DNA from 3 places in the Variovorax sp. V213 genome. Region 1 is predicted to be linked to each of the others. Evidence: predicted binding sites of a transcription regulator. Region 1 holds the regulator's gene; each other region holds the start of a gene.
The links. The regulator LexA, encoded in region 1, represses DNA repair genes until DNA is damaged. The targets are predictions, from matches to a motif close to ACTGTATNNNNATACAGT.
Positions count from the first base shown of each region.

Region 2: the regulator LexA is predicted to act here: its motif matches at 2,999-3,016, upstream of ACAM55_RS16590 (PA0069 family radical SAM protein).
Region 3: the regulator LexA is predicted to act here: its motif matches at 3,633-3,650, upstream of imuA (translesion DNA synthesis-associated protein ImuA).

Region 1 is NZ_AP028664.1:2,190,786-2,197,078, reverse strand. It holds gene lpxK (tetraacyldisaccharide 4'-kinase) at 1-396, shown strand, start outside; gene ACAM55_RS10455 (Trm112 family protein) at 377-559, shown strand; gene kdsB (3-deoxy-manno-octulosonate cytidylyltransferase) at 582-1,355, shown strand; gene adk (adenylate kinase) at 1,491-2,147, shown strand; gene ACAM55_RS10440 (asparaginase) at 2,161-3,153, opposite strand; gene lexA (transcriptional repressor LexA) at 3,226-3,900, shown strand; gene ACAM55_RS10430 (hypothetical protein) at 4,039-4,410, shown strand; gene ACAM55_RS10425 (D-2-hydroxyacid dehydrogenase family protein) at 4,503-5,510, shown strand; gene ACAM55_RS10420 (MFS transporter) at 5,515-6,293, shown strand, end outside.
Region 2 is NZ_AP028664.1:3,482,145-3,488,437, forward strand. It holds gene gnd (decarboxylating NADP(+)-dependent phosphogluconate dehydrogenase) at 1-1,206, shown strand, start outside; gene ACAM55_RS16585 (gluconokinase) at 1,226-1,732, opposite strand; gene ACAM55_RS16590 (PA0069 family radical SAM protein) at 1,880-2,974, opposite strand; gene ACAM55_RS16595 (GbsR/MarR family transcriptional regulator) at 3,096-3,698, shown strand; gene ACAM55_RS16600 (thiol-disulfide oxidoreductase DCC family protein) at 3,754-4,179, shown strand; gene ACAM55_RS16605 (cyclopropane-fatty-acyl-phospholipid synthase family protein) at 4,193-5,155, shown strand; gene ACAM55_RS16610 (SRPBCC domain-containing protein) at 5,206-6,252, shown strand; gene ACAM55_RS16615 (DUF4166 domain-containing protein) at 6,249-6,293, shown strand, end outside.
Region 3 is NZ_AP028664.1:673,265-679,557, reverse strand. It holds gene ACAM55_RS03275 (error-prone DNA polymerase) at 1-1,487, opposite strand, end outside; gene ACAM55_RS03270 (DNA polymerase Y family protein) at 1,498-2,835, opposite strand; gene imuA (translesion DNA synthesis-associated protein ImuA) at 2,777-3,619, opposite strand; gene ACAM55_RS03260 (SOS response-associated peptidase family protein) at 3,788-4,711, shown strand; gene ACAM55_RS03255 (DUF1003 domain-containing protein) at 5,078-5,626, shown strand; gene ACAM55_RS03250 (hypothetical protein) at 6,073-6,293, opposite strand, start outside.

The sequences.
Region 1 (6,293 bases):
CATCCGGCGTTCGAGGCCGGCTACACCGCCACTCGCGCCCTGGCGCAAGATGCGGTTGCGAGCGACGGAAAACGCACGCCGCTCGATGCCCTGGCCGGCAAGCCAGTAATCGCGCTTGCGGCCATTGCGCGGCCCGAGGCCTTCTTCGACATGCTGCGCGCGCGCGGCCTCATCCTGGCGGAGACCATCGCGCTGCCCGATCACTTCGACTTCGACGGCTGGCAGCGCCCTTCCGATCGTGATTTCCCTCTGGTCTGTACCGAGAAAGATGCCGTCAAGCTCTGGCGGCAGGCCCCGGATGCGCTGGCCGTGCCGTTGCACTTCGTACCCGAGCCGCGATTCTTCGCGGCGCTCGATGCGAAGCTATCATCGCTCGATGGATCCCAAGCTGCTTGAACTGCTCGTCTGCCCCGTCACCAAGGGCCCGCTGACCTGGAACCCCGAGAAGCAGGAGCTCTGCTCGCGCAGCGCACGCCTGGCCTACCCGGTGCGCGACGGCATTCCCGTGCTGCTGGAGAACGAGGCGCGCACGCTGTCCGACGAAGAGCTGGGGCTGTGAGCGCCGCGCCAAGGGAGCACCAATGAGCTTCACCGTCCTGGTGCCGGCCCGGCTGGCTTCGACGCGGCTGCCCAACAAACCGCTGGCGGACATTGCCGGCCTGCCCATGGTGGTGCGCGTCGCCCAGCGGGCGAGCCAATCCGGCGCGGCGCGCGTGGTGGTTGCCGGAGACGATCCTTCCATCGTGGCGGCCTGCACGACACATGGCGTGCAATCCATCCTGACTCGGCAGGACCATCCCAGCGGCACCGACCGGCTGGCCGAAGCCTGTGAGCAACTGGGCCTGGACGGCGACGATATCGTCGTCAACGTGCAGGGCGACGAACCGCTGATCGACCCCGCCCTGATCGATGCGGTGGCCTCTGCGCTGGTGGCTCACCCGGAAGCCGCCATGAGCACGGCGGCCCACGAAATCGATTCGCTCGACGACTTCCTGAACCCGAACGTGGTGAAGGCCGTGCTCGACGCACAGGGCAACGCGCTCTACTTCAGCCGCGCACCCATTCCGTGGTGGCGCGACGGCTCCGCCGGTGGTGCGCCGCCGGGCGTGCTGCCCTCGCCTGCGCCGCTGCGCCATATCGGCATCTACGGATACCGCGCCGGTTTCGTGCGCAAGTTTCCTTCGCTCGCGTCCGCCCCCATCGAGGCCACCGAAGCGCTCGAACAATTGCGCGCGCTGTGGCATGGTCATCGCATCGCCGTGCATGTCAGCCAGGCCGCTCCCGGCCCGGGCATCGACACCCCGGAAGACCTCGCCCGCGTGCGCGCAGTCTTTGCAGCCCGGCCGGCACCCTGAGGCGCATTCACGCCCGTGGCGATTAACGGGAATTCTTCACGCTTACGCATGCTATCCTCGACGCAATTCCGCCTTGTACGGCTCTTGGGCCGGCGCTGGGCGCGACACAAGATCTAAGAACCGTCCGAGGACACCATGAGACTAATTTTGCTGGGCGCGCCCGGGGCGGGCAAAGGCACGCAAGCGGCTTTCATCTGCCAGAAGTACGGCATTCCTCAGATTTCGACCGGCGACATGCTGCGCGCCGCCGTCAAGGCCGGTACACCGCTCGGACAACAGGCCAAGGCCGTCATGGAATCGGGCGGCCTGGTGAGCGACGACCTGATCATCAATCTCGTGAAGGAACGCATCGCGCAACCCGATTGCGCCGATGGGTTCCTCTTCGACGGCTTCCCGCGCACCATTCCGCAGGCCGACGCCATGAAGGCAGCCGGCGTCAAGCTCGACTACGTGCTCGAAATCGACGTGCCGTTCGGCGACATCGTCGAACGCATGAGCGGCCGGCGCTCGCACCCGGCATCGGGCCGCACCTACCACGTGAAGTTCAACCCGCCGAAGGTGGAAGGCAAGGACGACGTCACGGGCGAAGACCTGATCCAACGCAAGGACGACGAGGAAGAAACCGTGCGCAAGCGGCTCGAGGTCTACAGCCAGCAGACGCGTCCGCTGGTCGACTACTACTCGGCCTGGGCCAAGGCCGATCCGGCCGCAGCGCCGAAGTACCGCGCCATCAAGGGCGTCGGCACGGTCGAAGAGATCACCCAGCGCGCCCTCGCCGCACTGAGCAGCTGAACGCGCGCCGCCATCAGGCGGCAGTGGCTTCGAGCAGCTCCAGCATCAAGGCGATGCGTGCCTTGACGGGCGTCAGGGCACCGGCGTCCCGCAGAAGATCATCGGCTCTTGGCAGGATGCGCCCGCTCGCGCAGCGCGTGGCGCGCAGCACGGCCACTCCCGCATCCTGGGCGCGGAGCGCGGCAGCCTCCAGCGCATGGTGCACCGTGCCATTGCCGGTCGCGGCCAAAACCAATCCTCGAATCGGCTCGGGCACGCCGGCTGCGCACTCCTGCAGCAGCAGGTCGACCATGGCGCCGCTCGCGCCGGCATGGCTGGTAACGATCTCGACCCTGGGCCAGCGCATTGCGGCGCCTGCCTTCATTACGGGAATCTTCGAAGCCCCGCTCACCGGCAATTGCGGCCAGTCGCGAAGAAGCCGCACCGCCCCCTCTTCCACATAGCCGATCGGGCCTGCATCGCCCGATGAAAACGCATCCGGGCGATAGGTGTGCGCTTTCTGCACATCCAGCGAACCGTGGACCGTGCCCGCGCAGACCACCGTCACGCCCTGCGCTCCCGGCGTGGCCGCAACGGCAATGGCATCGCGCACATTCTGCGGACCGTCGGGCGAAAGAGAGCTCGCGGGGCGCATGGCACAGGTCAGCACCACGGGCTTGCCAGGTGCAAGCACCGCCTGGAGAAAGTAGGCCGTCTCTTCGATGGTGTCGGTGCCATGCGTGATCACCACGCCCGCCACGTCGGCCTCGGACAGCCAGAACGCGCAGCGCTGCGCAAGTTGCAGCCAGACATCGAAGCCCATGTCCTTGCTGTCGAGCTGCGCCACCTGCTCGGCTTCGAGCGCCACGCCATCGGGCGCATCGACGCCGCCGAGCAAATCTGCCACGCCCACTTGCCCTGCGGTGTAGCCGATGTTGTCGCCGCCGTTGGCGGCGCGGCCCGCGATGGTGCCGCCGGTGCCCAGCACCACAACGCGACGCAGGCTGGACGAAAGGGAATTGACCATGCTTGCCAACTTTTAAAAACTGGTTAAAAATACAGGTACTGGATATTCAGCCAGTGCCGCAAGGAACCACATATGCAGTTCGCCGTGAAGCTTACCGCCCGCCAGCAGCAAATCCTGGACTTGATCCAGAGCGCCATCGCCCGTACCGGTGCTCCGCCCACGCGGGCCGAAATCGCCAGCGAGCTGGGCTTCAAGTCGGCCAATGCCGCCGAGGAGCACCTGCAGGCGCTGGCGCGCAAGGGCGTGATCGAACTCGTCAGCGGCACCTCGCGCGGCATTCGCCTGAAGGGCGACGCGCTGCGCTCGCTCAACGAGTCGCGCAACAACCAGTTTTCCCTTTCGCTGCCCGGCATGGCGCAGCTTGCGCTGCCGCTCATCGGCCGCGTCGCGGCGGGTTCGCCTATCCTCGCGCAAGAGCATGTCGACCAGACCTACTACGTCGAGAACACGCTGTTCCAGCGCCAGCCCGACTACCTGTTGAAGGTGCGCGGCATGTCCATGCGCGACGCCGGCATCATGGACGGCGACCTCCTGGCGGTGCAGGCCACCAAGGAAGCGCGCAACGGCCAGATCGTGGTGGCCCGCCTCGGCGACGAGGTCACGGTCAAGCGCCTCAAGCGCAACAAGCAGGTCATCGAGCTGCACGCCGAGAACCCCGACTACCCGACCATCGTGGTCCAGCCTGGCGAACCCTTCGAGATCGAAGGCTTGGCGGTCGGCCTCATCCGCAACACCATGCTGATGTAGGCCCTGCGGCCTGCCGAAAGCAGCACCCCATCCGGCCGCAACAGGTGGCGGGCGTATGGCGCAAAGTCGCCATCACCCTGTTGCGTCCCTTCAAAGAAATCCTGCCTGTGTTCAACCTCAGACTTTTTTGGAGTTCACATGGGAATCGCCCTCCTCACCATCGTTGATTTGTGGATGCCGCTGCAATCGCTGGCAAGCCGCCTGCTGCCGGCGCGCCGGCTCCGCCACCGCGACAATAGTGGTAGCGCGTCCGCAGGACTGCGCTACGTCGCGGTACGGCCGGCCTGCACGGCGCGGCCCCACGGCGCCGCGGCACCCAAGGCAGCGCAAGCACCCCGGCCGCTTCGCGTCATTCGCGTGGTCGACGGGCCCCAGGGCGAAAAGCGCAGCACCAATCGCATGGTGATCTCGGGGCGCATGGCCGACGTCTGCGCCGAACTCGACCGGCTGGCCGCGCTCGAGGCCATGGAAGCGGCCAGCACCGCACCACGCGCCACGCGCCTGCACTGAACCCGTGCAAGCCCCGGTGACCATGGCCCGGGGCGGGTATCCAAACGTTCACGCGCGCGTCATGCCAATGCTGCGAGGCACAATGGCACGCCATGAACATTGTGATCCTCGACGATTACCAGGACGCCGTGCGCAAGCTGCGCTGCGCCGCCAAGCTGGACGCGTACGCGGCCAAGGTCTACACCAATACGGTCAAGGGCATCGGCCAACTTTCGGTTCGCCTGAAGGATGCCGATGTGATCGTGCTGATACGGGAGCGCACCCACATCTCGCGCCAGCTGATCGAAAAGCTGCCCAAGCTCAAGCTCATTTCGCAGACCGGGCGCGTGGGTGGCCATATCGACGTCACGGCCTGCACCGAGCGGGGCGTGGCGGTGGCCGAGGGCACCGGCTCTCCCCAGGCGCCGGCCGAGCTGACCTGGGCACTCATCATGGCGGCCATGCGCCGCCTGCCGCAGTACATCAGCAACCTCAAGCACGGAGCGTGGCAGCAGTCGGGACTCAAATCGGCCTCGATGCCGCCCAATTTCGGGCTGGGTTCGGTGCTCAAGGGCAAGACGCTCTGCATCTGGGGCTATGGCCGCATCGGCCAGCTGGTGGCGCGCTACGGGCAGGCCTTCGGCATGCAGGTCGTCATCTGGGGCCGCGAGGCAAGCTGCGCCAAGGCCCGGTCCGACGGCTTCCAGGTGGCGCAGAACCGCCACGAGTTCTTTGCCGCCGCCGATGTGCTGTCGGTGCACCTTCGGCTCAACGAGGAAACCAGCGGCCTGGTCAAGCTCGAGGATCTTTCGCGCATGAAGCCGACGGCGCTCTTCGTCAACACCTCGCGCGCCGAACTGGTCGAGGCCGATGCGCTGCTGGCCGCGCTCAACCGCGGCCGGCCAGGGCTGGCTGCCGTCGATGTGTTCGAGAGCGAGCCGCCGCTGCAGGGCCACGCGCTGCTGCGCCTCGAAAACTGCATCTGCACGCCGCATATCGGCTATGTCGAGCAGGACAGCTACGAAAGCTATTTCGGCCAGGCTTTCGACAACGTCGTGAGCTTCATCAAGGGCAACCCCACCAACATCGTGAATCCCGGCGCGCTGCAGGTCCGCCGGTGATCTCATGAGCGGGCCAGCGCCCCGGGGCGCGCTCTGGGCGCTGCTGGCCGGCAATTTCGTGATCGGCACGGGTGTGATGGTGGTGCCCGGCACGCTCAATGAAATCAGCACGTCGCTTGCCGTCACCGTTGCAGCCGCCGGCCAGCTGATCACCGCCGCCGCGGTCGTGATGTGCCTTGGCGCCCCATTGCTGGCGGCGGTGGTCGCGGGCTGGGACCGCCGCCAGCTGCTCGCCCTCACCCTCGCCTGGTACGCCGCCGGGAATGTGGTTGCGGCCTTGATGCCGAGTTTCGCCGCGCTGCTGCCGGTGCGCATGCTCACGGTGGTGGCACCGGCCATCTTCACGCCCCAGGCCGCGGCCTGTGCCGGCATGCTGGTGCCGCCGGAGCAGCGCGGGCGCGCCGTGACTTTCGTTTTTCTCGGCTGGTCGATGGCCTCGGTGCTGGGCCTCCCCCTTGGCGCGCTGGTTGGCGGCCACCTGGGCTGGCGCACGGCTTTCATGGCCGTTGCGCTGCTCAGCATCGCGAGCGCGGCATCGATCTGGCTGACCCTGCCGCGAGGCATCCGGCCCGCGGCGCTGACGGCGGCAGCCTGGTCGCGCGTGCTCCGCAGCCCGGTATTGATGGGTATCGTCTCGGTCACCGCCCTGCAGGGCGCCGGCCAGTTCGTCCTGTTCAGCTATTTCGGCCCCCTGCTGAAGCAGAACTTCGGCGCCGACCCCACCACCTTGAGCCTGATGTGGGCCCTGTTCGGCGCCTTCGGCCTGGTTGGCAACATGCTGGT
Region 2 (6,293 bases), 1.3 Mb from region 1:
ATCATGGTGAAGGCCGGCGCACCGGTCGACCAGGTCATCGAGCAGCTGATTCCCCTGCTCGACAAGGACGACATCGTCATCGACGGCGGCAACAGCCTCTACACCGACACCGAACGCCGCGACGCCTACCTCCAAGCCAAGGGCCTGCGCTTCATCGGCGCGGGCGTCTCGGGCGGCGAAGAAGGCGCGCGCAAGGGTCCATCGATCATGCCGGGCGGACCGCTTTCCACCTGGGAAGTGATGAAGCCGATTTTCGAGAGCATTGCGGCCAAGGTGGACGGCGAGCCCTGCGTGATCCACATCGGCCCCGGCGGCGCAGGCCACTACGTGAAGATGGTGCACAACGGCATCGAGTACGGCGACATGCAGCTGATCTGCGAGGCCTACAGCCTGTTCAAGGCGGCCGGCTTCACCACCGACGAGATGGCCGCCATCTTCAACGAATGGAACGAGGGCGAGCTGCAGAGCTACCTGATCCAGATCACCGCCAAGGCGCTGGAGCAGAAAGACCCGGAAACGGGCCGGCCGATCGTCGACCTCATCCTCGACAAGGCTGGCCAGAAGGGCACGGGACAGTGGACGCTCCTCAATGCGGCCGAGAACGCGGTGGTCATCAGCACCATCAACGCCGCGGTCGAGGCGCGCGTGCTGTCGTCGCAGAAAAAAGCGCGCGTGGCGGCAAGCAAGGTGCTGCAGGGGCCGAAGATCGAACTGTCGCTCGACAAGAAGGCGCTGGTGGCCAAGGTGCACGACGCGCTCTATGCGTCGAAGGTCATCAGCTACACGCAGGGCTTCGACCTCATCCAGACCATGGGCGAGAAGAAGGAGTGGAAGCTCGATCTCGGCCGCATCGCGGCCATCTGGCGCGGCGGCTGCATCATCCGCGCGCGCTTCCTGAACCGCATCACCGACGCCTACCGCACCGATCCGGCCCTCGGCAACCTCATGCTCGACCCCTTCTTCAAGGACCTGCTCAACCGCACGCAGCAGAACTGGCGCGAAGTGGTGGCGCTGGCGGTCGGCAACGGCATTCCGGTGCCGGCGTTCAGCGCCTCGCTCGCCTACTACGACAGCTACCGCACCGAGCGCCTGCCGGCGAACCTGCTGCAAGCGCAGCGCGACTTCTTCGGTGCCCACACGTACGAGCGCACCGACAAGCCCGAAGGCCAGTTCTTCCACACCGATTGGCCTGAAGTCATTGGCTGACGCCGGGCCGCATTGCAGATCAGCCCGGCGGCAGCCACGCCTTCACCTGCGCGACCAACTGGCCCAACGGCGCGGTCGCATCGACCGCGAGCACGCCCGGCTCGCCGACGGGTGATTCGAGCGTCGCGAACTGGTTGGCGACCAGGCTCGCCGGAAACATGTGCTCGCCCGCGCCGGCCCGCGCGGCCACGCGGCGCTCGGCCTCGGCGCGCTCGATCTCCATGAACACGAAGCGCAGTCCCGGCACGCCCGCGCGCAGCTGGTCCCGGTAGCTGCGCTTGAGCGCCGAACAGGTCAGCACCGCGCCCTGCGACGCATCGGCCAACGTATGCCCCAGCGTCGCGAGCCAGCCGGCGCGGTCCGCATCGGTCAGCGCGATGCCCCGGCTCATCTTCTCGACGTTGGCCGGCGGGTGGTAGTCGTCGCCCTCGATCAGCGGCAGCCCGAATCCGACCGCCAGCGCAGCCCCCAGGCTCGATTTGCCGCAGCCCGAAACCCCCATCACGACCAGCCATACCCCGTTCATAGATACCTTTTTTGGCGCAACCACGGGGCATTCCCCGTGCATCGGCCGAACTTGAATCTACTTCCAAATCGACTTCTTCATGATGCAAAACTTTATCCGCCGGAAGCAGGGAGTTCCGGTGGCGAACGGCATCGGCATCGACCGGCCCTAGAACAGGTTGCCCTGCCCCGCTGCGCCAGGTGGCCGGAACGCGCTGAGGTCGAGCGCAATGCGCTCGCGGTTGAAGCCGATGCGGTTCGCCGCCTTCTCGAAGCGCTGGCGGATCAGGTCGGCCCAGAGCCCGGAGCCCTTCATGCGCGTGGCAAAGTCGGCGTCGTAGTCCTTGCCGCCGCGCATCTCGTGGATGCGCGCCATGATGCGGTCCGCGCGCTGCGGATAGTGCAGCTCGAGCCATTCCTTGAAGAGCGGCGCCACCTCCCAGGGCAGGCGGATGACGGTGTAGAAGGCACTGCGCGCACCGGCCTCCCATGCGGCTTCGAGCACCTGCTCCATGTCTTCGTTGACGAAGGGAATCTGCGGCGCCACGCTCACGCCCACCGGCACGCCTGCCTCTGCCAGGGTGCGTATGGTGCGCAGCCGCCGATGCGGCGCCGCGGCGCGCGGCTCCAGCTTGCGGGCCAGCTCGCCGTCGAGCGTGGTCACGGTGATGTACACGGCGGCCAGGTGCTCGGCGGCCATGGGCGCGATCAGGTCGAGGTCGCGCTCCACCGCGCTCGATTTGGTGACCAGCGCAAATGGATGGCGCGTTTCCTTCAGCAGCTCGATCACCGAACGGGTGAGCCGCAGCTCGCGTTCGATCGGTTGGTAGCAGTCGGTGGCCGTGCCGATGGCGACGTGGCTGGGCCTGTAGCTCCTGCGGCCGAGTTCGGTGCGCAGCACCTCCACGATGTTGCGCTTGGCGATGAGCTTGGTTTCGAAGTCAAGCCCCGGCGAGAGATTCAGATAGCTGTGCGTGGGCCGGGCAAAGCAATAAATGCAGCCGTGCTCGCAGCCGCGGTACGGGTTCAGCGACCGGTCGAACGAAATGTCGGGCGAGTCGTTTTCATTGAGCACCGACTTCACGTCCTCGAACCGCACTTCGGTCGCGAGCGGCGGCAGCTCTTCGGCTTCGGCCGCGCCTTCTTCGAGCGTGCCCCAGCCGTCGTCGAAGGCATTGCGCTCGTCGCGCGAGAAACGGTGCGCCAGCCGCGTGGCCGCGCCGCGGCCCTTGATGGCGTGGAGGGGGATGTGAGCAGTGGGCATGGCAGATCCTTTTTTCGCTCCAATACTGATTATTTGTACAGTACTCTTGGACGGCCCGCCAAGCAAACGGAATTTTCATTTCTCTCTTGACAGAAATTTCTAAAATCCTAGACTTCAAGGCATGGAACTCACCGACATCCAACGCAAGTTCGTTCTCCACTGGGGAGAAATGGGCTCGATGTGGGGCGTCAACCGCACGGTCTCGCAAATCCATGCGCTGCTTTTCGCACGCGGCAAGCCCATGCATGCGGAAGAACTCTCCGAGACGCTCGGCGTGGCCCGCTCCAACGTGAGCAACAGCCTGAAGGAACTGCAGGCGTGGAACCTGGTGCGCGTCACCCACATCCTGGGCGACCGGCGCGACTATTTCGAAACCAGCGTCGACGTGTGGGAGCTGTTCCGCACCGTGGTGCGGGAGCGCAAGGAGCGCGAGTTCGACCCCACCATCCGCGTGCTGCGCGAGATCGTCTCCAGCCCCGATTTCCTGAAGGAGCCCGCCGACGCGCAAGACCGCATCCGCTCCACCATGGACCTGATGAGCAAGCTCGCCACCTGGGCCGACGAGATGCTGCGGCTCTCGCCGGGCACCCTCGACAAGGTGCTGACACTCGGCGCCAGCGTGCAGAAGTTCGTTCGCGGGGATGCCCCGGCGCCCACGACTCCGGCCGCGAAGAAGGACGACGACGACCCCGACGCTCATCACGCCAGCCTGCCCATGATCTGAGTTCTCTTTTTTTTGCCTGATTATTTCTGTTTTGACAGAAACAACGAAAACCAACATGCACAGCACCGCCGCCTACCCGCTCACCGTGTACTTCGACGCCACTTGCATCCTCTGCACGGCGGAAATGAGCGCAATGAAGGCGCGGGATTCAGCGGCCCGGCTGGAACTCGTCGACTGCTCGCCCGCCGGGTTCGATGCGGGACCGGCGCCGCGCGAGGCGTTGATGACGGCCATCCACGTGGTCGACGCGGCAGGCCAGGTGTTCGTCGGCGTTCCAGCCATCCGGGCTTGCCGCGACGCCGTCGGGTTGCCGAGTGGCAGCTTCCTGCTCGACCTGCCGTGGGTCGCGCCGCTCGCCGACCGCGCCTATGCCGTGCTGGCGCGCAACCGCTACCGGCTGCCGCGCTGGCTGGTGGCCGTGCTCGCCGGCAAGGCGGCGCGGTCGTCCCGCACCTGCGCGGGCGGCAACTGCCGGATCTGAAAAAGGAGTTCTCATGCCGAATGTCTTCCAGCCCGATTTCCGCATGCCTCGAACGGCCGGTGCGTCCGAAGCGCCCTCGCCCGAAGCCGCGCTGCCCATCACCAAGGCCGACACGCAGAACTATTTCACCGAGGTGGCGGACGACTACCGCGCATGGAGCCCCAGCTACAACATGCACTTCGGCTTCTGGCGGCTCGGGCTGAACCCGCTGCGGCGCGAAGGCATGCTGGTGGAAATGAACCGCGCGGTCGGCCGCGCGCTGAAGCTCGACGAGTCCCCGGCCACCCAGGAGGCGCCGCGGCGCCGATGCGTGATCGACCTCGGCTGCGGCGCCGGCGCTACCGCGCGCACGCTGGTGGGAGACGACCCTTTGCTATATGCCGTCACCGTCACCAACGTGCCGGTGCAGAACAGCATTTCCGTGCGGCTCGACGCGGGTGCCGGCGTGGCCGACCGCATGGCGCACATCGAAGCCGACTACACGCGCACCGGCCTGCCCACCGCAAAGGCCGATGGCGCCTGGGCCGTGGAAAGCGCCTGCTACGCCAGCGGCACGGCCAAGGCCGATTTCGTACGCGAGGCGGCCCGCCTGCTGAAGCCGGGTGCGCGGCTGGCGGTGGTCGACGGCTTCCTGCTGCGGCACCGGCCGGGCCGGCTTGCCGGTTGGCTGCACCGCCTGTGGGCCGACAGCTGGGCCGTGCCCACGCTTGCCGTGCGCGGCGATTTCGTCGAGGCGCTGCGTCATAACGGATTCGAAGAAATCGAGGTTCGGTCGCTGCGCTGGCGCGTGGCGCCCAGTGCGCTGCACATTCCGGCGCTTGCCACGCGCTTTGCGCTGGCCGAACTCTGGAAGGCGCGCGGCAGGCTGAGCCCCTGGCGCCGCAAGCACATCGTGGCCAGTTATTGCGCGCTGGCGCTGGGCCTTTTCTGGCGCGACTTCGACTACTGCATGGTGACTGCGAAGCGCAGCGGCTGAACGCCTGTCGAATCCGACACAAAACACAACACACGAGGAGAAGAACTTCCATGAGCACCGAACCCGCCGAAGCCGGCCCTCTGAAACTGGCACCCATCGAGGCCGATGCCGCGCAGGTACGCGACATGCCCGCACGCCCAATGCCCTTCGCATGGTTCTGGCCGCTGCTCGTCGGCGCCGCGGCAGCCCTGGTGCTGCGCATCGCCTTCAGCGGCCTGCCGGGCCAGCGCTTCTCGGCCATGCTCGGCTCCTTCATCTATCTTGCGCCCGCGGTGTGCGGCGCCGTCACGGTCTACATGGCCGAGCGCATCGAGCGGCGCAGCTGGGGCTACTACATCTGGGCGCCGTGGGTCTCGACCGCGCTGTTCGTCGTCGGCACGCTGCTGGTGTTCATCGAGGGGATGGTCTGCGCCGTCGTCATCGTGCCTTTGTTCGGCGTGATGGGCAGCCTAGGCGGCCTCGCAATGGGCATTGTCTGCCGCATCACCAACTGGCCGAGGCCTGCGCTCTACGGCTTCGCGGTGCTGCCGCTGGCACTGGGTGCGGTCGAGCCGCACTGGCCCAACCCGGAACAGATCTCGAACACCTCGCGCACGCTCTTCATCGCCGCGCCTGCCGAGCGCGTGTGGCATGAACTCAACGAAGTGCGTGACATCCGGCCGAGCGAAGTCGGCGATGCCTGGGCCTATCGCATCGGCGTGCCGATGCCGGTGGGCGCCCTGACCGAAGACACCGCCGAAGGCCGCGTGCGCAAGGTGCAGTGGCAGAAGGACGTGCACTTCGAGGAGGTCATCACCGAGTGGCAGCCGCTGCAGCGCGTGAGCTGGCGCTACCGCTTTTCGCCGGACTCTTTCCCCGCCGGCGCGCTGGACGACCACGTGGTCATCGGCGGCCACTATTTCGACCTGCGCGATTCGGCCTACACACTCACGCCGCGCGACGGCGGCACGGAGCTTCGCATCGACGTCTCCTGGCGCGTGAGCACGCGCTTCAACTGGTATGCCGACCGCGTGGCGCAGTTTCTGCTGGGCGACTTCTCCGAGCACATCCTGCGCTTCTACAAGGCGCGCAGCGAGACCGCCGCGGCGGCCGCATGAAAGACATGCGCCCCGTCTTCCAGCAGGCGCTCGGCCCGGGC
Region 3 (6,293 bases), 1.5 Mb from region 1:
AAGCCGCCCGTGTGCTGGCTCAGGTGCCGCGGAAACCCGATCAGCTGCTCGGTCAGGTGCAGCAATTGCTGCACCTGCAGTGAATCCGCAGACAGGCCGACCTCCTGCAGCCGCTCCGGCCGCACCGCGCCCCCGTCCCACCACTGGTGCCCCTTGGCGAGGGCGTCCACCGTCTCCAGCGACATCCCCAGCGCCTTGCCCACGTCGCGGATCGCGCTCTTTGGCCGGTAGCTGATCACGACGCCGGTGATGGCGGCGCGGTCGCGCCCGTACTTCGCATAGAGGTACTGCAGCACTTCCTCGCGCCGCTCGTGTTCGAAGTCGATGTCGATGTCCGGCGGCTCGTTGCGCTCCTTCGAGATGAAGCGCTCGAACAGCACGCTCATCCGGGCCGGGTCGACCTCGGTGACGCCCGTGCAATAGCAGACCACGCTGTTCGCGGCGCTGCCGCGCCCCTGGCAGAGGATGTGGCGCGAGCGCGCGAACATCACGATGTCGGCCACGGTGAGGAAGTAGTGCTCGTACTTCAGCTCGGCGATCAGCGCGAGCTCGTGCTCGATCTGCGCCTGGACCTTGGCGGGAATGCCATCGGGCCAGCGGCGGCCGGCCCCCTCGTAGGTGATGCGGCGCAGATACCCGGCCGGCGTCTCGCCCTCGGGGACGACCTCGTCGGGGTACTGGTAGCGCAGCTCGTCGAGATTGAAGCTGCAGCGCGCCGCCACCTTGAGCGTTTCCGCCAGCAGCTCGGGCGCATAGGTCTGCGCGAGCCGTAGCCGGGTGCGCAGATGCCGCTCCGCGTTGGGCTGCAGTTCAAGGCCGCAGTCGGTCAAGGGCTTGCCCAGGCGCGTCGCGGTCATCACGTCCTGCAGTGGCTTGCGCGAACGGACATGGAAATGCACGTCGCCTGCGGCCACCAGCGGAATCTCCGTGGCCGCGCTGATCTCGCTCAGGCGATGCAGCCACATCTCGTCGTCGAGCAGGCGCAGCTTCTCCACGGCGAACCAGCAGCGCCCGAGGAACTCGCGCAGCAACCAGGTTCCGAGCCAGCCCAGCTGCGCCGGCGTGGCCATGCGCCTGGGCGAGGCCAGCACCACGCAACCGGCGAGTTCGGCGCCGTGGATCTGCGCGAGCGTCAGTTTGTAGCTTCCCTTCTCCGAGCTGCGGCGCAGCTTGGTGATGAACGCCGAGAGATTGCCGTAGCCCTCCAGATGGCAGGCCAGCACGGTGAGCGTGAAAGGTGCGGCCTCGGGGCCGACCTGTTCATCGGGCTCGACGAGGAACTGGCTGCCGATCAACAGCTTCAGGCCATGGTCCTCCGCCGCCACGTGCGCGCGCACGACCCCCGCCAGGCTGCACTCGTCGGTGAGGGCCAGCGCGGTGTAGCCCAGCTGCTTCGCGCGCTCGACAAGCTCGTCCGGCTGGCTCGCGCCGCGCAGGAAGCTGAAATTGCTCACGCACCGCAGCTCGACGTAGTCGGGCAGGTCCATGGGAGGTCTCTCAGGCGAAGGTGCCGTGCAGGAACCACGCCGTCTCGTCCTGAGCCAGGCGCATCTGGAAGATCCACAGCACGCCGGCATGCTCGCTCACGGCCACCCAGTAGTCGCGGGCGCTCTGGCGCGTGGTCTCCTGTCCGCCGCCGCCTTCCAGCGTCGTGCGGTCCCACCATCCGCCCTCGACGCGATGGGGACCCGCAAGCAGCTGCAGCACGCCCTGGTAGATCGGCCGGTTGTGCTGGGTCGCGAGGCGCAACGGCTTGGGCAGGATGAAGGTTGGCTGCGGCACATCGACCGTGCGGCACCGCCCCCTTGGCGCCGGTTCGGGCGCCGGACGCCAGCGGCACATCCACTCCAGGCGGTGGTCCTCTAGGATGACCGGGCGCAGCACGCGGTCGGGACCGAGCCGTGCCGCGATGCGCTCGAGCACCAGCGCCAGGCTCTCGCCCGATTGGCGTGCCTCAGGCAGCATCGAGAGGCTCTTCTCCTCCAGCGGCTGCACCTCGGTCGCCAGCAGTTCCAGGTCGCCCACGGGCGCCAGCAGCTCGACCTTGCCCAGGTGCTCGGCCAGCAGCCGCATCAGGTGCTCCGAGTCGCGCGTGGCCTGCGCGGTGCGGACGGTGAGTTCGCCGCCGTCGCCGGCGCTCCTGGCGCGCATTGCGTCGTGGCACCAGCGCAAGGTGAACGCGGTCACGCCGGACCGCCTGGCCATGAGCCAGCCGGCCATCTGCAACATCAGGCGACGGGCACCGAACAGCATGGCCGGCGCGTGCTCGACCCGCGCCATCAGCTCGAGCTTGGCATGGAAGGTCTTCGGCAGCTGCGACCAGGGGTAGGTCTCCGGGCGCAACCCGTAGGCCTGGTCGAGGGTCGCGAGCAGCTGCGCGTCGAAGCGGCGGCTCAGGCCGCCGCGCGGCAAGGCGCGCACCTGGCCCAAGGTCCGGCAACCCAGGCGGGCGAGCGTTGCCTGGTGGGCGGCGACCTGCGTCAAGGTGTCGATCGACAGGGCGTCGAGGAGTTGGACAAGCGGCTTGGCGAAGCCGTTCGACTGACCGGCCCGGGCCACCGCGAGCGCGGCCAGGCTCGTCGGCGCCCAGCTCAGCTGCCGCACGCCGAGATCGGGGCATTCCTCGCGCACGCGCTCGACCAGGCGGCGCTTGCCGCCGAACAGGCGCAGGCTCTGTTCGAGTTCCATGACGACCGCCGGGCACTGCAGAAGCGCTTCGAGGACCGCGACGCGCGGCGTGAACTGCAGACACCACGTCGCGAGGCCATCGAGCGCCTCAGTGCGCGGCTGCGGGTCGTCCGGCAGGCTGTCGGGAAGAAGAGCTGCCCACAGCATGGGAAACCTCCCGGGATTGGCGCGCCGTGATCAGGCCGCTCGGGTGGCGCAGACGCGGCGTCAGGATGGCCTCCAGGCCACCGGGCACCGAGGGGAGTGTCAGTTCCCCCTCGTGCGGCGGCCCCTTCCGCTTGAGCAGGTGGATGCGCAGTTCCCAGTCGATGCCGAAGCGCGCCTGCAGCCGCAGCGGCGCGGCCGAGGCCTCGTGCTCGGCGGCGGCTGGCCGGCACAGGATGACGGGTCCGTCGCAGCCCTGGGCGCAGACCTGTAGGCGCCGGATCTGTTCCTGGCGGGCCTGCGGCAGCCAGCTGACGAGCATGCCGGCGGCATTGGCCTTGATGAGCTGCTCGGTCGCCCACAGGCGCTCGACCGGCTTGTCAGCGGCGATCCAGACCAGGTGGCGCTCGTCGAGGCCGAGGTGATGCAGCCCCGGCAGATGCGGGGCCTTCGGCGGGCCGATCACCACGATCTGCCGGCCCAGCGCGACGAGCGTGCGCATGGCGGGCGCGAGCAGCCGCCATTCGAGCACCGAGGGCTGGACCTGCAGCACTTCGGTCAGCGACTGGCACGGCCAGCCGCCGCCCGGCAGTTCGACGTCGAGGCGTTCGAACCCTGTGTTCACGACGGAAGTGACTGGCGTGCCGAGTGCATCCCCGCGCCAGATCGCCGATTCGATGGCGTGCGGCAGCACGACCGGCGGGCGCCGCCCGTGCGTTGCACGCGGTGAAGTCTGGGGGGCCGGGGGCGCTTCATCGCCATCGGCCCATGACAGGGGGACGGCCATGAGGACTCCGATAGCTGTATGGACATACAGTATCCTTCCAGTCGTGGAGGTGAGCAAGAAGGTTTACAAATTTCCGTCAGCGGTGTCGCCTGATGAAAATTTGCACCGGCGGCGGCCTGGATGAAACCCCGGCCCGCCAGGGCTGCGACCGTCGCCACAATGTGACGCATGTGCTACTCAGCCCAGATCCGTGCGGACTACAAGCGGTTCTTCCGCCTGTTCGGCGGCGTCCTCTCCCTTCGGGCGTTCGCCAAGCTGTATTACGAGCGCCAGTGCAACCCCAGGATCAAGATCTCGAAGGCCGTGGACGCGGCGTTCATGAACCCGGAGTCGGACGAAGAGCAGGAGATCAAGGGCCTCATCGACGCCTTCAATGCCGAGCAGGCCACGAAGCTCGAACAGGACCTCTTCACGCAGCGCAAGCGTCTGGCCGACGCCGAGCGGAAGCTCCAGGTCAAGACGACGAAGAAGGCGACGGAGGAAGTACGGATCGCCACGGCGAAGGTCGAATGGGGACTCGGCAAGCTCGCGGATCTCAAGCGGGTCGAGCTCGAGCCGCGCGACGCGCGGATCTTTCCGGGCGTCTACGCCCCCGTGATGATCTGGGAGGACGGCCAGCGGGTGGTCAAGCCCATGCGCTATCAGTGCCGCCCCGCCGGAAAGCCCGCGAAATACGACTCTCTCTATCCGGGCACCTACAACGCCCGGCGCGACAACCTGGAGGGGTTCTGGAAGGACGTCTTCGGTTTGTCACACGGGGTCATGGTCGTCAATGCGTTCTACGAGCACGTGAACCGGGATGGCGAGGATGTGGTGCTCGAGTTCAGGCCGCGGCCGCAGCAGGACATGCTGGTCGCGTGCCTGTGGTCGGAATGGTCAGCGCCCGGCGAGCCGGACCTGCTCTCGTTCGCGGCGATCACCGATGAACCGCCGGAGGAGATCGCGGCCGCCGGTCACGACCGCTGCATCATCCCCATCAAACCGGAGAACGTCGACACTTGGCTAAGGCCCGATCGCGCGAACCTTGAGGCCTCGTACGCGGTCCTCGATGACCGGGAGCGGCCGTATTACGAGCACAGGCTGGCGGCATAAGGACATGCGCAGCCACCGTTTGCCGATGGCTGCTTCAGACTGACTGACTGCAGTCCTAAGGTCGCGACGCCTGAACGTCGCGACCGGGCCCATCACAGACGATCGCTCGTCCAGATTTGGCGCCGCATAGCTGTCGATGGAACTCGGCGCGTCAAGGAGTCAACGTCTAGTCGATTTCAATCGACGGTTTGATGCCCTCGCAAGACGCGCGCTGCGGCTAGGAATGCGCTGGCGTGGGCACGAGTGCAACGCTTCTCGGTGTCGTCAAACATCCACGTGCTGTCTGCCCCATGATGCAACCGGGCTTGCGGCATTTGGCGGACGCGGGCCATCGACGTCGCCCTTGACTTCACCATCGGAGCCCGTATGAACGACAAACACCTCACCCAAAATGCGATGACCCTGGCAGCTGAAGATCGGCTTCGGCTGGAGTCGCTTCGCAAGCAGCGACGCGCCCACCGGCAAGCCAAATCGGCCAAGCCGCCGACGGCTCCCGAGCATTTCCTTCCAGGCGAACCGTCTCGCAGTCAACGCCTGGCCGACGCGGTGGCCGCGACCGTAGGGTCGTGGCGCTTCATCATCTTCCAGAGCACGGCCATCGTGCTGTGGATCGTCGGCAACGCGATGACCGGGAACGGCGCTTGGGACCCGTATCCGTTCATCCTTCTAAACCTGCTCCTGTCGTTCCAGGCGGCCTACACCGCGCCGGCAATCATGATGAGCCAGAACCGGCAGTCCGAGCAGGACCGGCGCCACGCCGAAACCGACTACGAGATCAATGTCAAGGCGGAGTTGGAGATCGAACTACTGCACGAGAAGATCGACCTCCTGAAGGAACGCGAACTGCTGGCGCTGACCGACGCGGTGCACGCCCTGACCCGGCGGATCGAAGGGCTGTCGGCACGCCCGACCTGAGTCGCGCTACGGCCGCGGCTTCCACGCCACGTTGAGTCGTACGACGGGCAGGTCTGGCGAGCCACCGCGTCGTGCAACAGGCGGTCGGGTTCCTTCTTCACCAGCCATAGCGGAAGTCACAGGCGCGACGCCGGGGCGAACCCCGGGGGCTGCACTGGGCTGAATAGGAGCATCACATGGCAGCCGCATCGGCCGAACCTGAATCCGGTCTCGCTCCGAGCGCGTGTCGCCACTGCCCTTTGTGGCACCTGCTTCGTGGCGCCCGACACGGGGCTTCAATGAAGTCCGAGTTCCACCTCAACGGGTGCGGCCCGAAGATGCGAACCCCGGACCAGTCGGTCGTGAGCACCCGCTTGTGGCCTTTTCCGCTGCCGGCCGCATTCTGCCTGCCCTTCCCTGCCGCCCCTGCTCCGACGTGCAGGCGCATCAGGTTCTGCGAACCCTCGTCATGCCTGAGTCGGCGTCCAGCGCTTGCTTCCGAGGAAGATGCCATGGTTTTGCCCCGGCCGGTTGAAGTCGTACGTCTTCGACCCGGTCCAATCGAATCGCGAGGCGACCTGCGCGACAGGTGCGGGCTTCAAGCGTTCATGGACCTGAACGACGCAAAGCAGCTTGGCGTGCTGAAAACGGCTGACAAGGCGATCCACGATCATTTCCACAGGTGGCT